DNA from 4 places in the Streptomyces sp. NPDC015345 genome. Region 4 is predicted to be linked to each of the others. Evidence: riboswitches for the same ligand, from Rfam matches in the RefSeq annotation. Region 4 holds a riboswitch; each other region holds the start of a gene.
What was found. Region 4 has a riboswitch for cobalamin ahead of metE (5-methyltetrahydropteroyltriglutamate--homocysteine S-methyltransferase). Riboswitches for the same ligand answer to the same signal wherever they lie in the genome.
Positions count from the first base shown of each region.

Region 1 (4,206 bases), on a different contig from region 4:
GCAGGCCGCGGGCGGCCCGTCCGGCGAGGGCGAGGGCTACCAGCGCGGTCTGGGAGCCCGGCAGATCCAGATGATCGCGATCGGCGGTGCCATCGGCACCGGCCTGTTCCTCGGCGCGGGCAAGGCCATCCACAAGGCCGGCCCCAGCCTCATCCTGGCGTACGCCATCGCGGGCCTCGTCATCTTCTTCATCATGCGGGCGCTCGGCGAGCTGCTCATGTACCGCCCCGTGTCGGGCTCCTTCTCGGAGTACGCGCGCGAATTCATGGGCCCGTTCTTCGGCTTCGTGACCGGCTGGACGTACTGGCTCTTCTGGGTCGTCACCGGCATCACCGAAGTCACCGCCGCCGCCCAGTACATGCAGTACTGGACACACGGATCCGTTCCACAATGGGCGTACGCGCTCGTCTTCACGGTCATCCTGTACGGCGCGAACCTCATCTCCGTGAAGCTCTTCGGCGAGCTGGAGTTCTGGTTCTCGATGGTCAAGGTCACCGCCATCATCGGCATGATCCTGATCTGTATCGGCATCCTCACCATCGGCTTCTCCGACGCCGGTGACACCGCGACCGTGGCCCACCTGTGGAACCAGGGCGGTTTCTTCCCCAACGGCATCGGCTCCACGCTGATGACGCTCCAGATCGTGATGTTCGCCTTCCTCGCCGTCGAACTGGTCGGTGTCACCGCGGGCGAGTCCAAGGACCCGAAGACCGTCCTGCCCAAGGCCATCAACACCGTGCCGTGGCGCATCGCCGTCTTCTACGTCGGCGCGCTGATCATGATCCTGTCGGTCGTCCCGTGGACCACCTTCAAGCCCGGCGTCTCGCCGTTCGTCGCCGCCTTCGAGGAGATGGGTCTCGGCGTCGGCGCCGCGATCGTGAACTTCGTGGTCCTCACCGCCGCGCTCTCCTCCTGCAACTCCGGCATGTACTCCACCGGCCGCATGCTGCGTGACCTGGCGCTCAACGGCCAGGGCCCGAAGTTCTTCACCAAGCTCACCAAGAACGGCCTGCCGCTGGTCGGCACCACGGTCTCCGCCGGGTTCATGATGTTCGGCGTCTGGATCAACTACCAGTGGCCGGGCGAGGCGTTCAACTACGTCGTCTCCTTCGCGACCATCTCCGGCATGTGGGCCTGGATCATGATCCTGGCCTGCCAGATCCGCTACCGCCGCAAGGCCGACCGCGGCGAGCTGCCGCAGTCCACCTTCCGGGCCCCGGGCGCCCCGTACACCAGCTGGTTCGCGCTGCTCTTCATCGGCATGGTCATCGTGATGATGGGCGTCGACAAGGACGCGCGGATCTCCCTGTACGCCGCTCCGGTCTGGGCCGCGATCCTCGGCGTCTCCTACCTGGTCCTCAAGAGCCGCAACCCGCAGGCGGCGGCCTTCAACAAGCGGAAGATCGGCCTCCGCGAGGAGGCCTCCGGCGACCGCCTCTCCAAGGACTGACCGGCTCCCCAAGGCCTCTGTCCAGCATTCGGGCCCGCCCGTACCACACTTCGGTACGGCGCGGGCCCTCTGCTTATCCTGGCGCCATGCTGACCATCACCCAGGCCCTCCACGACCAGATCGTCGCGCACGCGCGCCAGGACCACCCCGACGAGGCGTGCGGCGTGGTCGCGGGTCCGGCGGGCACCGGCCGCCCCGAGCGCTTCATCCCGATGCTCAACGCCGCGCGCTCGCCCACGTTCTACGAGTTCGACTCGGGTGACCTGCTCAAGCTCTACCGCGAGATGGACGACCGCGACGAGGAGCCCGTGGTCATCTACCACTCGCACACCGCGACCGAGGCGTACCCCTCCCGCACCGACATCACGTACGCCAACGAACCCGGCGCCCACTACGTCCTGGTCTCCACCGCGGACACCGACGACGCGGGCCCCTTCCAGTTCCGCTCGTACCGGATCGTGGACGGGGAGGTCACCGAGGAAGAGGTAAAGGTCGTACAGGCATACTGATCTTTACCCACGAGGGCGGCAGGACCCAGGAAGCCGGTGCGAACCCGGCACGGTCCCGCCACTGTGACCCCGCCCCCCACCCGGCGGGGGAGTCAGGTACTGACCTGCCGCCTTCCTCCACGCAACGCAGGGGACGCGGAAATCCCCTGGAGGAGGCAGTACGTCATGTCCCGCGCCCTTCGCGTGCTCACCGCCGCGGCCCTGCTCGTCCCGCTCGCCGCGTGCTCCACCTCGTCCGGCGACAGCTCGGGCAAGCCCGCCGCCAAGGCCCCCGGCTTCCCGTACACCGTCACCAACTGCGGTGTGAGGACGACGTACGACGCACCGCCCGAGCGCGCCGTCACCATGAACCAGCACGCCACCGAAGTGATGCTGGAACTCGGCCTCAAGGACCGCCTGGCGGGCACCGCCTACCTCGACGACAAGGTCCTGCCGAAGTACGAGAAGGCGTACGAATCCCTCCCCGTGCTCGCCGAGGAGTACCCCTCCTACGAGAAGCTGCTCTCCGCCGACCCCGACTTCGTCTACGGCGGCTACGCCAGCGCCTTCCTCGCCGGCGACGGCCGCAGCCGCTCCGCGCTCGCCAAGTCCGGGATCAAGAGCCGCCTCAACGTCGAGGGCTGCGCGAAGCGGGCGGTCACCATGGACGACGTGTACCGCGAGGTGCGGGAGGTCGGTGCCACCTTCGGGGTGCGTGAGCGCGCCGAGAAGTGGGTGAGCGGGGCGAAGCGCGAACTGGCCGCCACCGCGAAGAAGTCGAAGAACTCGCAGAACTCGAAGAATTCGCAGAGCGGGAAGCCGGTCTCCGTCTTCGTCTACGACAGCGGTGACAAGACCGCGTTCACGGCGGGCGGCCGCGGCATCGGCAACGACATCATCGAGCGGGCGGGCGGCCGCAACGTCTTCGCCGACGTCGACAAGGCCTTCAGCGACGCGTCCTGGGAGAAGGTCGTCGAGCGCCGCCCCGAGGCCATCCTCATCCTCGACTACGGCGCCACGACCGTCGCCCAGAAGAAGAAGCGCCTCCTCGACGACCCGGCCCTCGCGGACGTCCCCGCCGTCAAGCACGAGCGCTTCGCGGTGCTGCGGCTGTCGGACGTGGTCACGGGGGTACGAGCGCCGGAGGCGGTGAGGAAGCTGGCGGGCCAGCTGTGAGCGCCCTGGAGATCCGGCCCGGGGGCGGCACATCCCAGCCCGTCCGGCGTTTGAGGACGAGCCCGGAGGGCGATCGGCGGGGGTCGAAGGGGCGGCGCCTCTTGATCCTGACGGCACTCACCGCGGCCCTCGCGGCAGCGACCGTCGCCGGCCTCGCCCTGGGCTCCGTACGCATCCCGCCGAGCCAGGTCCTGGACATCCTCACCGGCGGTGCGGAACCCTCTCCGTTCCGCACGATCGTGCTGGACGTCCGCCTGCCCCGAGTCCTGCTCGGCGCGGCCGTCGGCGCCGGCCTCGCGGTCATCGGCACCGTCCTCCAGGCACTGGTACGCAACCCCCTCGCCGACCCCTTCCTCCTCGGCGTCTCCTCGGGCGCCTCCGTCGGCGCCGTCAGCGCGATCGTCCTCGGCGGTGTCTTCGGCCTGGGCGCCGCCCTCAGCACCGCCGTCACCATCCCCGCGGCCTCCTTCGCGGGCGCGCTGCTCGCGCTCGTCCTCGTCTACGCCCTGGCCCGAAGCGGTGGCGGAGGCTTCGCCACCGGGCGGCTGATCCTCGCCGGCGTCGCCGTCTCGTACGTGCTCACCGCCCTGACCAGCCTCATCCTCGTCACCGCCGACAGCGCCGACCACCTCAAGGAAGTCCTGTACTGGACGCTCGGCGGCCTCGGCGGCGCCCGCTGGGACATGCTCGCCCTGCCCTGCGCCGTCCTGGCCGTGGGCACCGCCTTCCTGGTGGCGCTGGCCCGCCCGCTGGACCTGCTGCTCGTCGGCGAGGAGGGCGCCACCGTCCTCGGCCTGGACACCGCCCGCTTCCGCGCCGCCGTCTTCGTCCTCGCCTCGCTCCTGACCGGCGTCCTCGTCGCGTACAGCGGGGCCATCGGCTTCGTCGGCCTGATGGTGCCGCACGCCGCCCGCATGCTGGTCGGCGCCGCCCACCGCACCCTGCTCCCGGTGGTGGCGCTGATGGGTGCGGTCTTCCTGGTCGCCGCCGACCTCGCCGCACGCACGCTCGCGGCGCCCCAGGACATCCCGGTCGGCGTCCTCACCGCCCTCACCGGCGGCCCGTTCTTCCTGTGGCTGCTGCACAGGAGCC
Region 1 is NZ_JBIBTX010000001.1:1,293,578-1,297,783, reverse strand. Features, by position in the region: gene ACF062_RS05865 (amino acid permease) at 1-1,450, shown strand, start outside; gene ACF062_RS05860 (Mov34/MPN/PAD-1 family protein) at 1,537-1,959, shown strand; cobalamin riboswitch at 1,932-2,082, shown strand; gene ACF062_RS05855 (ABC transporter substrate-binding protein) at 2,125-3,114, shown strand; gene ACF062_RS05850 (FecCD family ABC transporter permease) at 3,222-4,206, shown strand, end outside.
Region 1: linked by a shared signal. The riboswitch ahead of ACF062_RS05855 (ABC transporter substrate-binding protein) and the one ahead of metE (5-methyltetrahydropteroyltriglutamate--homocysteine S-methyltransferase) in region 4 are both predicted to bind cobalamin.

Region 2 (4,206 bases), on a different contig from region 4:
GTCCTGGAGGCCCATCGCGCCGAGGCCGACCGGGCGCCACTTGGCGTTGGAGCGCCCGGCCTGCTCGGTCGGGTAGAAGTTGATGTCGACGACGCGGTCGAGGAAGGTGACGGCGGTGCGGACGGTCTCGTCGAGCCGGTCCCAGGCGAGGTCGCCGTCCTCCACGAAGGCGCCGAGGTTCACCGAGCCGAGGTTGCAGACCGCCGTCTCGCCGTCGTCCGTCACCTCCAGGATCTCGGTGCAGAGGTTCGAGGAGTGCACGGTGTGGCCGGGCTCCGCCGTCTGGTTGGCGGTGCGGTTGGCGGCGTCCTTGAACGTCATCCAGCCGTTGCCGGTCTGCGCGAGGGTGCGCATCATGCGGCCGTACAGGTCCCGGGCCGGGATGGTCTTCTTCGCGAGCCCGGCGGCCTCGGCCCCGCGGTAGGCGGCGTCGAACTCCTCACCCCACAGGTCGACGAGGTCGGGCACGTCGGCCGGGGAGAACAGCGACCAGTCCTGGTCGGCGGCGACCCGGCGCATGAACTCGTCCGGGATCCAGTGCGCGAGGTTGAGGTTGTGCGTGCGGCGCGCGTCCTCACCGGTGTTGTCGCGCAGTTCGAGGAACTCCTCGATGTCGGAGTGCCACGTCTCCAGGTAGACCGCGGCCGCGCCCTTGCGCCGGCCGCCCTGGTTCACGGCGGCGACCGAGGCGTCCAGGGTCTTCAGGAACGGCACGATGCCGTTGGAGTGCCCGTTCGTGCCGCGGATCAGCGAACCCCGGGAACGGATGCGGGAGTACGAGAGTCCGATGCCGCCCGCGTGCTTGGAGAGCCGCGCGACCTGGTGGTAGCGGTCGTAGATCGAGTCCAGCTCGTCGAGCGGGGAGTCGAGGAGGTAGCAGGAGGACATCTGCGGGTGGCGGGTGCCGGAGTTGAAGAGCGTCGGTGAGGACGGCAGGTAGTCCAGGCGGCTCATCAGGCCGTACAGCGCGGCGACCTCGTCCACGGCCGCGGCGCCCTCGTCCTTGGCCAGGCCGCTCGCGACGCGCAGCATGAAGTGCTGCGGGGTCTCGATGACCTGCCGGGTGATCGGGTGGCGCAGCAGATAGCGGCTGTGCAGGGTGCGCAGGCCGAAGTACTCGAAGCGGAAGTCCGCGCCGGCGGCGAGCGCGGCGTCCACCAGCGCGTCGAGCCGGGCCGCGTGCGCCGTCACGAACTGGGCCGTGCGGTCGGCGATCAGGCCCTCGCGGTGGCCGACCGCCACGGAGTCGGTGAAGGAGCGCACGCCCTGCGTCGCCGCCTCCTCGCGGATGCCGATCGACAGGAGCCGGGCCGCCAGCTTCGAGTACGCCGGGTCCTCGGCGATGAGCCCCGCGGCCGCCTCGGTCGCGAGCTCCCGCAGCTCCGACGCGTCGGCCCTGGCCGAGCGGCCGCGCAGCGCGGCGGCGGCGACCCGGCCGGGGTCGGCGTCGGGAAGGTCGGCGGTGAGATCGGTCAGGGTGCGCAGCAGCGCGGCCCCTGGCCCGTCGGTTCCCTCGGCACCCTGGGCGGTGGGCGTCGACGGCGCTGACGCGGGTTCGGCAGGCGCGATGGTCACGTGGGGGCACTCCCTCGCTCGGCTCTGGGCCAGGAGGAGGGGGGCGGGCACACACGGGCGCACCCGGGCAGGGCGGCGTACCGCGTCCACCGGCCCACTCCACGAGGCCCGGACGGTCGGCACCCGGGCCGGACGGCACGGGTGCACTGTCGGCAGGTCCTCGGACTCCGCGTACGCGCAATACGTACACATGCACCGTTGCGGGACAGTTCCGGACTTGCACCGGATTCCCCTGCGGCGACAGCGAGCACGAGCATACATCTTGTGTCGGGTTCCTGAGGCGGCCCCACATCTTGTGTCGGTGCGCAGGGGGAGTCGGGTGGGCTCAGAGAGTCAACGCGTAGGCGAGCAGCGGCACGGTCTCGATCGGCCGCCAGTCGCGCTCGGGCGTCCGTACGAAGCCGAGGCGCCCGTACAGCCGGTGGGCGGCGTGCATCGACGTCTGCGTGGACAGGACGAGCCCGGTGCGGCCAGCCTCCTTGGCGCGCCGCACGCACTCCCGTACGAGCGTCTCGCCGGCGCCCCGGCCGCGCGCCTCGGAGGAGACGGCCAGCATGCGGATCTCCGCCTCGCTCTCGCGCGCTATGTCGGCCATGGGCCCGCCGGAGGGGACGTAGGTGACGCAGCCGAGTACGGTCCCGTCCGCCTCCGCCACCAGGACCTCCGCCGCGGCCGCGCGCGCCGCCACGTCGCGCAGCACGTCCAGATAGGGGTCCTCCGCCCCGAAGTCCAGGTGTTCGTCGTCGAGATAGGCCTGTGCGGTGAGGGCGCCCAGCGCCTCGTACTCCTCGGGGCGGGCCTGCCTGATCGTGATGGTCGTCGTATCCATGAGGCGCAGTGTGCAACACGGGTACGACAAAGGCCGCCGGTTTTCCGGCGGCCTTTGTCGGTGCGGGTGGGGAAGGGCTCAGTGCCCGGCGCCCGCGGTCGCCTTGGGCAGTTCCTGGATGACGCCCGGGTCGCCCGCGTCCGCGGTGTAGTCACCGGGCGAGGTCTCGTCGATGCCGTCCGGGGCCTTCAGCGCCTTCAGGACGAAGGTGAGGACCACGGTGACGATGACGTTCAGGACGAACGCGGTGAGGCCGATGTAGCCGATCTCGCCGATGCCAGGGATCGTGTCGGAGGAGCCGCCGAAGTGCTTCTGCGTCGGAGACGCGACGCCGTACGCCGCCAGCGTGCCGTAGACCATGCCGACCGCCCAGCCGGCGAGGAGCGCCCAGCGGTGGAACCACCGGGTGAACAGGCCGCCGACCAGCGCGGGCATCGTCTGGAGGATCCAGATGCCGCCGAGCAGCTGGAAGTTGATCGCGACGGTCTTGTCCATGGTGAGGACGAAGGCGAGCGCGCCGACCTTCACCAGCAGCGAGACCAGCTTGGAGACCTTGGTCTCCTGCGCGGGCGTCGCGTCGGGCTTGAGGAAGTCCTTGTAGATGTTGCGGGTGAAGAGGTTCGCGGCCGCGATCGACATGATGGCCGCCGGGACCAGCGCGCCGATGCCGATGGCCGCGAAGGCCACGCCCGTGAACCAGTCCGGGAACATGGTCTCGAAGAGCTGCGGGATGGCCAGCTGGCCGTTGTCCACCTTGATGCCCGCCGCGATCGCCATGAAGCCGAGCAGCGCCAGCAGGCCGAGCATCAGTGAATACAGCGGCAGGATGGTGGTGTTGCGGCGGATCACGTTGCGGCTCTTCGAGGAGAGCGTCGCCGTGATCGAGTGCGGGTACATGAACAGCGCGAGGGCCGAGCCGAGCGCGAGCGTGGCGTACGTCCACTGCCCGGCCTCGGCGGGCGCGAGCGCGCCACGCGGCTTGTCGGTCGCCGGGTTGGTCTGCGCGAAGGCGTCACCGGCCTTGGCGAAGATGTCGTCGAAGCCGCCCAGTTTGATCGGGATGTAGATGATCGCGACGACGATGACGAGGTAGATCAGCCCGTCCTTCACGAACGCGATCAGCGCGGGCGCGCGCAACCCCGACGAGTAGGTGTACGCGGCGAGCACCGCGAAGGCGATCAGGAGCGGCAGGTCCTTGATGAACCAGTTGGTGTCCGGGCCGCCGCCGACGCCCATGACGTCGAGGACGGCCTGGATGCCGACGAGTTGGAGCGCGATGTAGGGCATCGTGGCGAGGATGCCGGTGACCGCGACGGCCAGCGAGAGCCCCTTCGACCCGAAGCGCCCGCGCACGAAGTCCGAGGTGGTCACATAGCCGTGCTTGTGCGAGACCGACCACAGGCGCGGCAGGAAGGTGAAGATCAGCGGGTAGACGAGGATGGTGTAGGGCACCGCGAAGAACCCGGCCGCGCCCGCCGCGTAGATCGCCGCGGGGACGGCCACGAAGGTGTACGCGGTGTAGAGGTCGCCGCCGAGCAGGAACCATGTGACCCAGGTGCCGAACGACCTGCCGCCGAGGCCCCATTCGTCCAGGCTCTGGTCGTTCTCGGCCTTGCGCCAGCGGGCGGCCAGGAAGCCCATGACCGTGACCGCTATGAAGAAGAAGATGAAGACGGCGAGCGCGACGCCGTTGACTCCGCCGTTCATGACCGCGCACCTTCCTTGCGGGCGCGCTGGTCACGCTGCCACAGCTTGTACGCGATCATCGTGAGCACCGTGGAGATGACGACCCACAGCATCTG
Region 2 is NZ_JBIBTX010000003.1:279,681-283,886, reverse strand. Features, by position in the region: gene ACF062_RS13565 (ribonucleoside-diphosphate reductase subunit alpha) at 1-1,575, opposite strand, end outside; cobalamin riboswitch at 1,709-1,849, opposite strand; gene ACF062_RS13560 (GNAT family N-acetyltransferase) at 1,901-2,404, opposite strand; gene mctP (monocarboxylate uptake permease MctP) at 2,483-4,111, opposite strand; gene ACF062_RS13550 (DUF3311 domain-containing protein) at 4,108-4,206, opposite strand, start outside.
Region 2: linked by a shared signal. The riboswitch ahead of ACF062_RS13565 (ribonucleoside-diphosphate reductase subunit alpha) and the one ahead of metE (5-methyltetrahydropteroyltriglutamate--homocysteine S-methyltransferase) in region 4 are both predicted to bind cobalamin.

Region 3 (4,206 bases), on a different contig from region 4:
GGCGGCGCTGCGGGTGGTGCCGAGCCGCGCCGCGAGGCCGGGGACGGCGGGGTCGGTGAGCGTGCAGATCACGTCGTTGTCGGCGGGCAGCCGCTTGCGCGTGACGCCGCTCGCGACCATGTTGGCGTCGCACAGGATCGGCGCGCCGTCGCGAAGGGCCTTGCGGGCGTCGGCCACCACGCGCGGGCTGAAGGCGAGGTCGCGGACGAGGTCGACCATCCCGCAGGCGTGGATCATCCGCACCGCGACCTGGCTGACGTCGGCGGGCAGACCCGCGAGGTCCGCCTCCGCGCGGATGGTGGCAAAGGACTCGCGGTAGATCGCCGCGCCGTCCTTCTCGTAGTCGAACACTGTGCTCTCGCTCATCTCGTGGCCGTTGTTGTGGTGGTTGCGGATGTCGTACGTGCCCTCGTGACCGTCTCGGTCAGGTTCGCGCCGCTCACTGGCGCCGCCGTGCCGCCGGTGCGCACCGTCACCTCGTACCGCCCGTCCCCGGTGGCGAGGGCGTCCACCCAGTCGCCGCGCGGGTGCCCGCACCGCCGCTCGCAGCCGGAGAAGTGGACGGGCAGGCCACCGGCGCCGGGGACGGCGTCGGCGCGGACGTCGGCGAGGGACTTGGCGCAGCCGGGTCGGCCGGTGCAGGCGGAGACGCCGAGCCAGGGCGAGCGGGGGTCGGCGATGAAACCGGCGTCGGCCAGCGCGCGCAGCCTTTCGCGGGCCGCCGCGTCGTCCTCGAAGCCGGGGAGCACGAAGCCGCGCCACGGAGTGACGCGCAGTTCGTCGGCCGGGGCGGGCAGCAGGGCCCGCCACCGGGCGGCGCTCACGCGGCCGAGGGGGGCGCCGACAGCCACCGCGCGGCCGCAGACGCCGGGCAGGTGCGGGGCGGCGCCGGGCGGGCCGAAGGGGGCGGCGGCCGGTCCGGCGTCGATGCCCTGCCGCGCCAGCGCCCCGGCGAGGTCGACGGGGTGCCCCGCGGGCAGCTCCCGGACCCGCCACGCCCCGTTGCCCGCGTCGCGCGCGGCGGCGAGGAAGGCCCCGGCGGCGGCGAGAGCGGCACGCGGGGCGGCGGCGGCGGAGACCCGCAGGGCGCGGTCACCGACGCGGACGAGCGCCGTGCCGCCCGGGTCCGCGGATGCCGTGCCGCCCGAAGTCATGGACACGGCCGCTGCCCCGCCCGACTCCCCGCGCACGCACTCCGCCCCGCACGACTCCCCGGACACACACCCCGCCCCGCCCGATTCTGCGATCAAGGTCACATCGCCGCCGAGCCCGGCCACGTCCCCTCGCCCGTCGTCCAGGACGAACAGGAAGCGGCCGGAGAGCGCCGTCGTCCACTCCTCGGCGCAGAGCAGTCCGTCGAGCTCGCGGGCCCACAACTGCACGTCGGCGTGGCCGAGTCCGTCGAGCGTGGCGAGCGGCGAGGCCACGATGTTGCGGACGCGTTCGTGGCGTTCGGAGGGCAGCAGGCCCGCGTCCGCGAGAACCGCGGAGAGTTCCGTGCCGCAGCTCGCGCCGAGGCCGCGCAGCTCGATGTTGCCGCGCGAGGTGATGCTGAGGTGGCCGTCCGCGAGGCGTTCCGCCACGTCTGCCAGTATCGCCGCCTGACGGGACGTCAATACACCTGCGGGCACGCGGAGTCGGGCCAGTGCGCCGTCGTCGGCGCGGTGCAGTCGGAGCGCTCCGGGGCAGGCGTCGCCCCGGTCGCGGACCGGGGTACGTATGAGGGATTCGCCCTGGTTCGTGGAGGTTGCTCGGGTGGGCGGCATGGCGGCGAGCATACCCACGCCGTTCCGGCCGGTCGCCTCCCGAGACGGGCCGTCCCGGCAGGTGGCCGCCCCATCGGCGGCGGTCAGGACTTACTATGCAGGCGGCGGGCCGCCAGGTCCGCCGACGCCAGCGACGGCGTGGGTCCGCCAGGACCCGGGGGAGGAAGCCCGGTGCGAATCCGGCGCGGTCCCGCCACTGTGAGCCCCATCCGTGGGGCGAGCCAGGAACTCCTGCCGTCCATACGACCACCCGGGGCGCGGACACCCCGAGGAAGGCCTGCGCACGCATGCTTCTGCTGCTGTCGACCTCCGACACCGACCTGCTCAGCGCCCGCGCGGCGGGGGGTCCGGTCGACTACCGGTTCGCCAACCCGTCCCGCCTGGACCTCACCGAGCTGCCCTCGCTCCTGGCGGGCGCCGACCTCGTCGTCGTACGCCTCCTCGGTGGCGTCCGCGCCTGGCAGGACGGTCTGGACCAGCTCATCGCCAGCGGTCTGCCGGTGGTCGTACTCACCGGTGAACAGGCGCCCGACGCCCAGCTGATGGCCTCCTCCACCGTGCCGGTCGGCATCGCCGCCGAGGCGCACGCCTACCTCGCGCACGGCGGCCCCGCCAACCTTGAGCAGCTGGCCCGCTTCCTCTCCGACACCGTGCTCCTCACCGGCCACGGCTTCGACCCGCCGGCGCCCGCGCCGTCCTGGGGCCCGCTGGAGCGCACGGCGCGCGACATCGACGGCCCGACCGTCGCGGTGCTCTACTACCGCGCCCACCACATGAGCGGCAACACCGCCTTCATCGACGACCTGTGCGGCGCGATCGAGGACGCGGGCGGGCGCCCGATGCCGCTGTACGTGGCCTCGCTGCGCGCCCCCGAGCCGGAGCTGATCGACGCGCTGCGCCCCGCCGACGCCATCGTGACGACGGTCCTCGCAGCCGGTGGCACCAAGCCCGCCGAGGCCTCCGCGGGCGGCGACGACGAGTCGTGGGACGCGGGCGCGCTGACCGGCCTCGACGTGCCGATCCTCCAGGCGCTGTGCCTGACCGGGTCGCGTTCGGCCTGGGAGGAGAACGACGAGGGCGTCTCGCCGCTGGACGCCGCGAGCCAGATCGCGGTGCCGGAGTTCGACGGGCGGCTCATCACCGTCCCGTTCTCGTTCAAGGAGATCGACGAGGACGGGCTCCCGGCGTACGTCGCCGACGCCGAGCGCGCGGCGCGGGTCGCCGGCATCGCCGTACGGCACGCGCGCCTGAAGCACATCCCGGCCGCCGACAAGCGCCTGGCCCTCGTCCTGTCCGCGTACCCGACCAAGCACTCCCGGATCGGCAACGCGGTCGGCCTCGACACCCCGGCGTCCGCCGTCGCGCTGCTGCGCAGGCTGCGCGCCGAGGGCTACGACTTCGGCCCCGAGGCCGACATCCCGGGTCTCGTCTCCGGTGACGGCGACGAGCTGATCCGCGCGCTCATCGACGCGGGCGGCCACGACCAGGAGTGGCTCACCGAGGAGCAGCTCGCCGCCAACCCGGTGCGCATCCCGGCCGCCGACTACAAGCGCTGGTACGCGACGCTGCCGCAGGAGCTGCGGGACTCGGTCGAGCAGCACTGGGGGCCGCCGCCCGGCGAGATGTTCCTGGACCGTTCGCGGGTCGGCGACGGCGGTGACCCGGAGGGCGACATCGTGCTTGCCGCCCTGCGGCGCGGCAACCTCCTCATCCTCATCCAGCCGCCGCGCGGCTTCGGCGAGAACCCCATCGCGATCTACCACGACCCGGATCTGCCGCCCTCGCACCACTACTTGGCCGCGTACCGCTGGATCGCGGCCCCCGCGGCGGACGGCGGCTTCGGGGCCGACGCGATGGTCCACCTCGGCAAGCACGGCAACCTGGAGTGGCTGCCCGGCAAGAACGCGGGCCTCTCGGCGGCCTGCGGCCCCGACGCCGCGCTCGGCGACCTGCCGCTGATCTACCCCTTCCTGGTCAACGACCCGGGCGAGGGCACCCAGGCCAAGCGCCGCGTGCACGCCACGCTCATCGACCACCTCGTGCCGCCGATGGCCCGCGCCGACTCCTACGGCGACATCGCGCGCCTGGAGCAGCTCCTCGACGAGTACGCGCAGATCAGCTCCATGGACCCGGCGAAGCTGCCGGCGATCCGCGCGCAGATCTGGACGCTCATCCAGGCCGCGAAGCTCGACCACGACCTGGGCCTTGAGGACCGCCCCGACGACGACGGCTTCGACGACTTCCTCCTCCACGTCGACGGCTGGCTCTGCGAGATCAAGGACATGCAGATCCGCGACGGTCTGCACGTGCTCGGCACCGCCCCGGCCGGTGCCGACCGCGTCAACCTCGTCCTCGCGATCCTGCGCGCCCGCCAGATCTGGGGCGGCACCTCCGCCCTGCCCGGCCTGCGCGAGGCGCTCGGCCTCGACGAGTCCGCGGC
Region 3 is NZ_JBIBTX010000002.1:278,520-282,725, reverse strand. Features, by position in the region: gene ACF062_RS07635 (precorrin-8X methylmutase) at 1-351, opposite strand, end outside; gene ACF062_RS07630 (cobalamin biosynthesis protein CobG) at 363-1,778, opposite strand; cobalamin riboswitch at 1,898-2,017, shown strand; gene cobN (cobaltochelatase subunit CobN) at 2,054-4,206, shown strand, end outside.
Region 3: linked by a shared signal. The riboswitch ahead of cobN (cobaltochelatase subunit CobN) and the one ahead of metE (5-methyltetrahydropteroyltriglutamate--homocysteine S-methyltransferase) in region 4 are both predicted to bind cobalamin.

Region 4 (4,206 bases):
GACGGCGTTGGATCCGTGGCTGATGGAGCTGCCGTGATGCAGCCACACCCGGCGCCCGGTCTTCGGGGCCGGCTCGACGGGGGCGTCGGTGCGCAGGGCGATGACCTCGGTGATCTCCGCGTGCGGGAGCCAGATCTCGATGTCCTTCTCGCCGACGGGGAGGTCGGTGAAGTGGGCGGTGCCGACGGGGCCCGGGGTGAATTCCGCGGTCTGGGTCCGCATGTCGGTGACGGTGCGCAGATTCCCGCCGTCCACAGTGGCCTGGGCGGTGAGGCGGCCGTCGACCAAGAGGTCGTAGACGCCGTCCGGCGGAGGCGGGAAGCCCCGGTAGGCGCGTTTGGTCGGCAGGGTGTCCAGGTGGATGGTGGTGGCGCTGGTACGGAACGCCAGCCGGACACCGGAGGGCTGGACCTCGGCCACGGCAAGCAGGTCGTCGGGGATCTGGCGGCGCGCCCAGGCGGGCAGCCTGTGCGGTAGCAGGCCGTGGGCGGTTTCTTCCACGTCGAGGTGTCCGCGCAGGAAGTCGGCGGTGAGGGGGGTGGTGATCAGGTTCTGTTCGATGCTCATTGCCTCAAAGCCTTCTCATTCAGGGGTGGGTGCCTGGGCCGGCATGGGTAAGCCGGCCCAGGTGACGCAGCCGGTCAGGGGGTGGTGGTCCGGCTCCGCAACGCGGCGTCGAGGCAGTCCAGGGCCCAGGCCCAGGACTGCTGCGCGGCGATGTCGGTGTGGTCGAAGGCACCGGCTGCCTCCAGGGAGGCGTAGCCGTGGAAGACACTGCCCAGCATGCGGACCGCGTGCGTCTGGTCCGGCTCGGCCAGGTCGTAGCCGCGCAGGATCGCCCGTGTCATCTGCGCGTGCCGGACGCCGGCGCTGGCCGCGGCGGTCTGCGGGTCGAGCCGGTACCGCGCTGCTTCATACCGGCCGGGGTGCACCCGGGCGTAGTCCCGGTAGGCGTTCGCGAAGGCCGTTAGGGCGTCCTTGCCCGCGCGTCCGGCCACGGCGTCGCCGACCCGGTCGGCGAGTTCCTCCAGCGCGAACAGCGCAATCCGGGTCTTGAGCTCGTGGGAGTTCTTCACATGCGCGTACAGGCTCGCCGGCTTCACGTCGAAACGCCGGGCGAGCGCGGACAGGGTCACCTGATCGAAACCGACCTCATCGGCGAGTTCCGCTCCAGCGAGCGTCAGCCGCTCCGGGTTCAGTCCTGCCCGAACCATAACCATCACCTACCTCAGGTATGCCTATGGCCAATATAGATACACCTACAAGCTGTAGGCAAATGTTGTACCTCTTTAGACGTCGGCCAGCACACCGCCCTGTGGCTCCTTGAGGTTCACGGAAAGATCGTCGAGTGGGTCTGGTGCTGCGCGTATCCAAGTGATCTGACGGATGCCCGCTGGGAGCTGATCGAGCCGGTGCTGTCCGCCTGGCGCTTCGAACGTCACGGCCGCGCCCTGGACTTCGGCCGCCGCCACGGCATGAGCTGCGCGAGATCATGAACGCGATCCTCCATGTGGACCGCACCGGCTGCCAGTGGGTCTGTCCCCCACACGACTTCCCGCCGCACCAGAGCGTCTACGGCTACTTCGCCAAGTGGCAGAAGGACGGCGTCTCGCCCAGCCCAACGGCCTGCTACGCGAACTGGTCCGCCAGCAGGAGGGCAGGAACCGCCACCCGTCCGCTACGGACGTCGACCGCGGCAGGGAGCTGGGCTGTGCTCACCCGATGAGGCCGCTGCGGCGAGAATCCGGCGCTCCACGCGGAAGGGGCGGGAGGCGAAGTGACGCCTCCCGCCCCTTCGGCTCGCCCTCGCCCCCTGACAGCCGAGGTGTCTCATTTTCACGATCCGGATCGTGGACAACAGCCACCACGCCCTGGACGGTGCCCTTAAGGTGGCGCGTGCAGCTGGTTCGCCCCGTCCGCCAGGCGGGAGGCGTCGTAAGAGGGAACCCGGTGGGAATCCGGGACTGCCCCGCAGCGGTGAGCGGGAACGACCGCCGTCATACGCACTGGGTCCGAGTACCTGACCCGGGAAGCGACGGCCAGTAGGTGCCCTCCCCCAAGGAGGACGTGCCCGCGAGTCCGAAGACCTGCCCGTTGCCCGCACGCGGACGATTCCGCGCGCGGATATTCCGGTGACCTCGAGGGCGGGTCGGCGAACACAACCAGGCGGACGACCGCGCCGCGCCGCGCGCTCGCCCCTGGCGGTCTTTCGCCCCTTCGCGCTCTCGTCCCGTCCCCGGGATCTCAGGGATTCATCTCGCGAAGGAGATCTCCGTGACCACGAAGTCAGCAGCCACGGCAGCGCGGGCCACCGTGTACGGCTACCCCCGTCAAGGGCAGAAGCGGGAGCTCAAGAAGGCGATCGAGGGGTACTGGAAGGGCCGCGTCACCGCCGACGCCCTCCACTCCACCGCCGCCGAACTGCGCCGAACCCACTGGCAGCACCTCTCCGGCGCCGGCCTCCACGAGGTGCCGACCGGCGACTTCTCGTACTACGACCACGTCCTCGACACCACCGTCATGGTCGGCGCCGTTCCCGAGCGCCACCGCGCCGCCGTCGAGGCGGACGCCCTCGACGGGTACTTCGCGATGGCGCGGGGCACCCAGGACGTGGCGCCGCTGGAGATGACCAAGTGGTTCGACACCAACTACCACTACCTGGTGCCCGAGCTCGGCCCCGACACCGTCTTCACGGCTGACGCGCGCAAGCAGGTCGCGGAACTCAAGGAAGCCCTCGCTCTCGGGCTCAGCGCACGGCCGGTGCTCGTCGGTCCCGTCACCTACCTCCTGCTCGCCAAGCCGGCCCCGGGCGTGGCCGCGGACTTCGACCCGCTCACCCTGCTGGACCGGCTGCTGCCGGTGTACACCGAGGTGCTGGCCGACCTGCGGGCCGCCGGGGCGGAATGGGTCCAGCTCGACGAGCCGACGCTGGTCCAGGACCGTACCCCCGCCGAACTGAACGCGGCCACCCGCGCCTACCGCGACCTCGGCGGTCTCGCCGACCGGCCGAAGCTGCTCGTCGCCACCTACTTCGACCGCCTCGGCGAGGCACTGCCCGTCCTCGCCAAGGCACCCGTCGAAGGACTGGCGCTCGACTTCACCGGCCCCGCCGCCGCCAACCTGGAAGCGCTGGCCGCCGCCGGCGGTCTCCCCGGCAAGCGGCTCGTCGCCGGCGTGGTCGACGGGCGCAACATCTGGAGCAACGACCTGGAGAAGTCCCTGTCCACGCTCGGCACTCTGCTCGGCCTCGCCGACCGCGTCGACGTCTCCGCCTCCTGCTCCCTCCTCCACGTGCCGCTCGACGCGGCGGCCGAGAAGGACATCGACCCGCACATCCTGCGCTGGCTCGCCTTCGCCCGGCAGAAGACGGCGGAGATCGTCACCCTGGCCGCGGGCCTGTCCCAGGGCACCGATGCCATCACCGGCCGCCTCACTGCCAACCGGGCCGTCCTCGCCTCCCGGGCCAACTCCCCCATCACCCGCGACCCCGCCGTCCGCTCCCGCGCCGCCGCGGTGTCCGACGCGGACGCCCGCCGGTCCCAGCCGTACGCCGGACGGGCCGCCGCCCAGCGGTCCCGCCTCGGCCTGCCGCTCCTGCCGACCACCACCATCGGGTCCTTCCCGCAGACCACCGAACTGCGCGCTGCCCGCGCCGACTTGCGTGCTGCTGTGATCGACGCGGCCGGCTACGAGGAGCGAATCAAGGCGGAGATCCAAGAAGTGATCTCGTACCAGGAGAAGGCTGGCCTCGACGTCCTCGTCCACGGCGAGCCCGAACGCAACGACATGGTCCAGTACTTCGCCGAACAGCTCACCGGCTACCTCGCCACGCAGCACGGCTGGGTCCAGTCGTACGGAACCCGCTACGTCCGGCCGCCGATCCTCGCCGGCGACATCTCCCGCCCCGAGGCGATGACGGTGCGCTGGACGACGTACGCCCAGTCCCTGACCTCCAGGCCCGTCAAGGGCATGCTCACCGGGCCCGTCACCATGCTCGCCTGGTCCTTCGTCCGCGACGACCAGCCGCTCGGTGAGACCGCCCGCCAAGTCGCCCTCGCCCTGCGCGACGAGGTGGCCGACCTGGAGGCGGCGGGCACGGCCGTCATCCAGGTCGACGAGCCCGCCCTGCGGGAAACGCTGCCGCTCCGCGCCGCCGACCACCCGGCCTACCTCGCCTGGGCGACGGAGGCGTTCCGTCTCACGACC
Region 4 is NZ_JBIBTX010000006.1:622,941-627,146, reverse strand. Features, by position in the region: gene ACF062_RS26835 (GDSL-type esterase/lipase family protein) at 1-567, opposite strand, end outside; gene ACF062_RS26830 (TetR/AcrR family transcriptional regulator) at 642-1,214, opposite strand; partial or broken gene ACF062_RS26825 (transposase) at 1,341-1,692, shown strand; cobalamin riboswitch at 1,937-2,089, shown strand; gene metE (5-methyltetrahydropteroyltriglutamate--homocysteine S-methyltransferase) at 2,275-4,206, shown strand, end outside.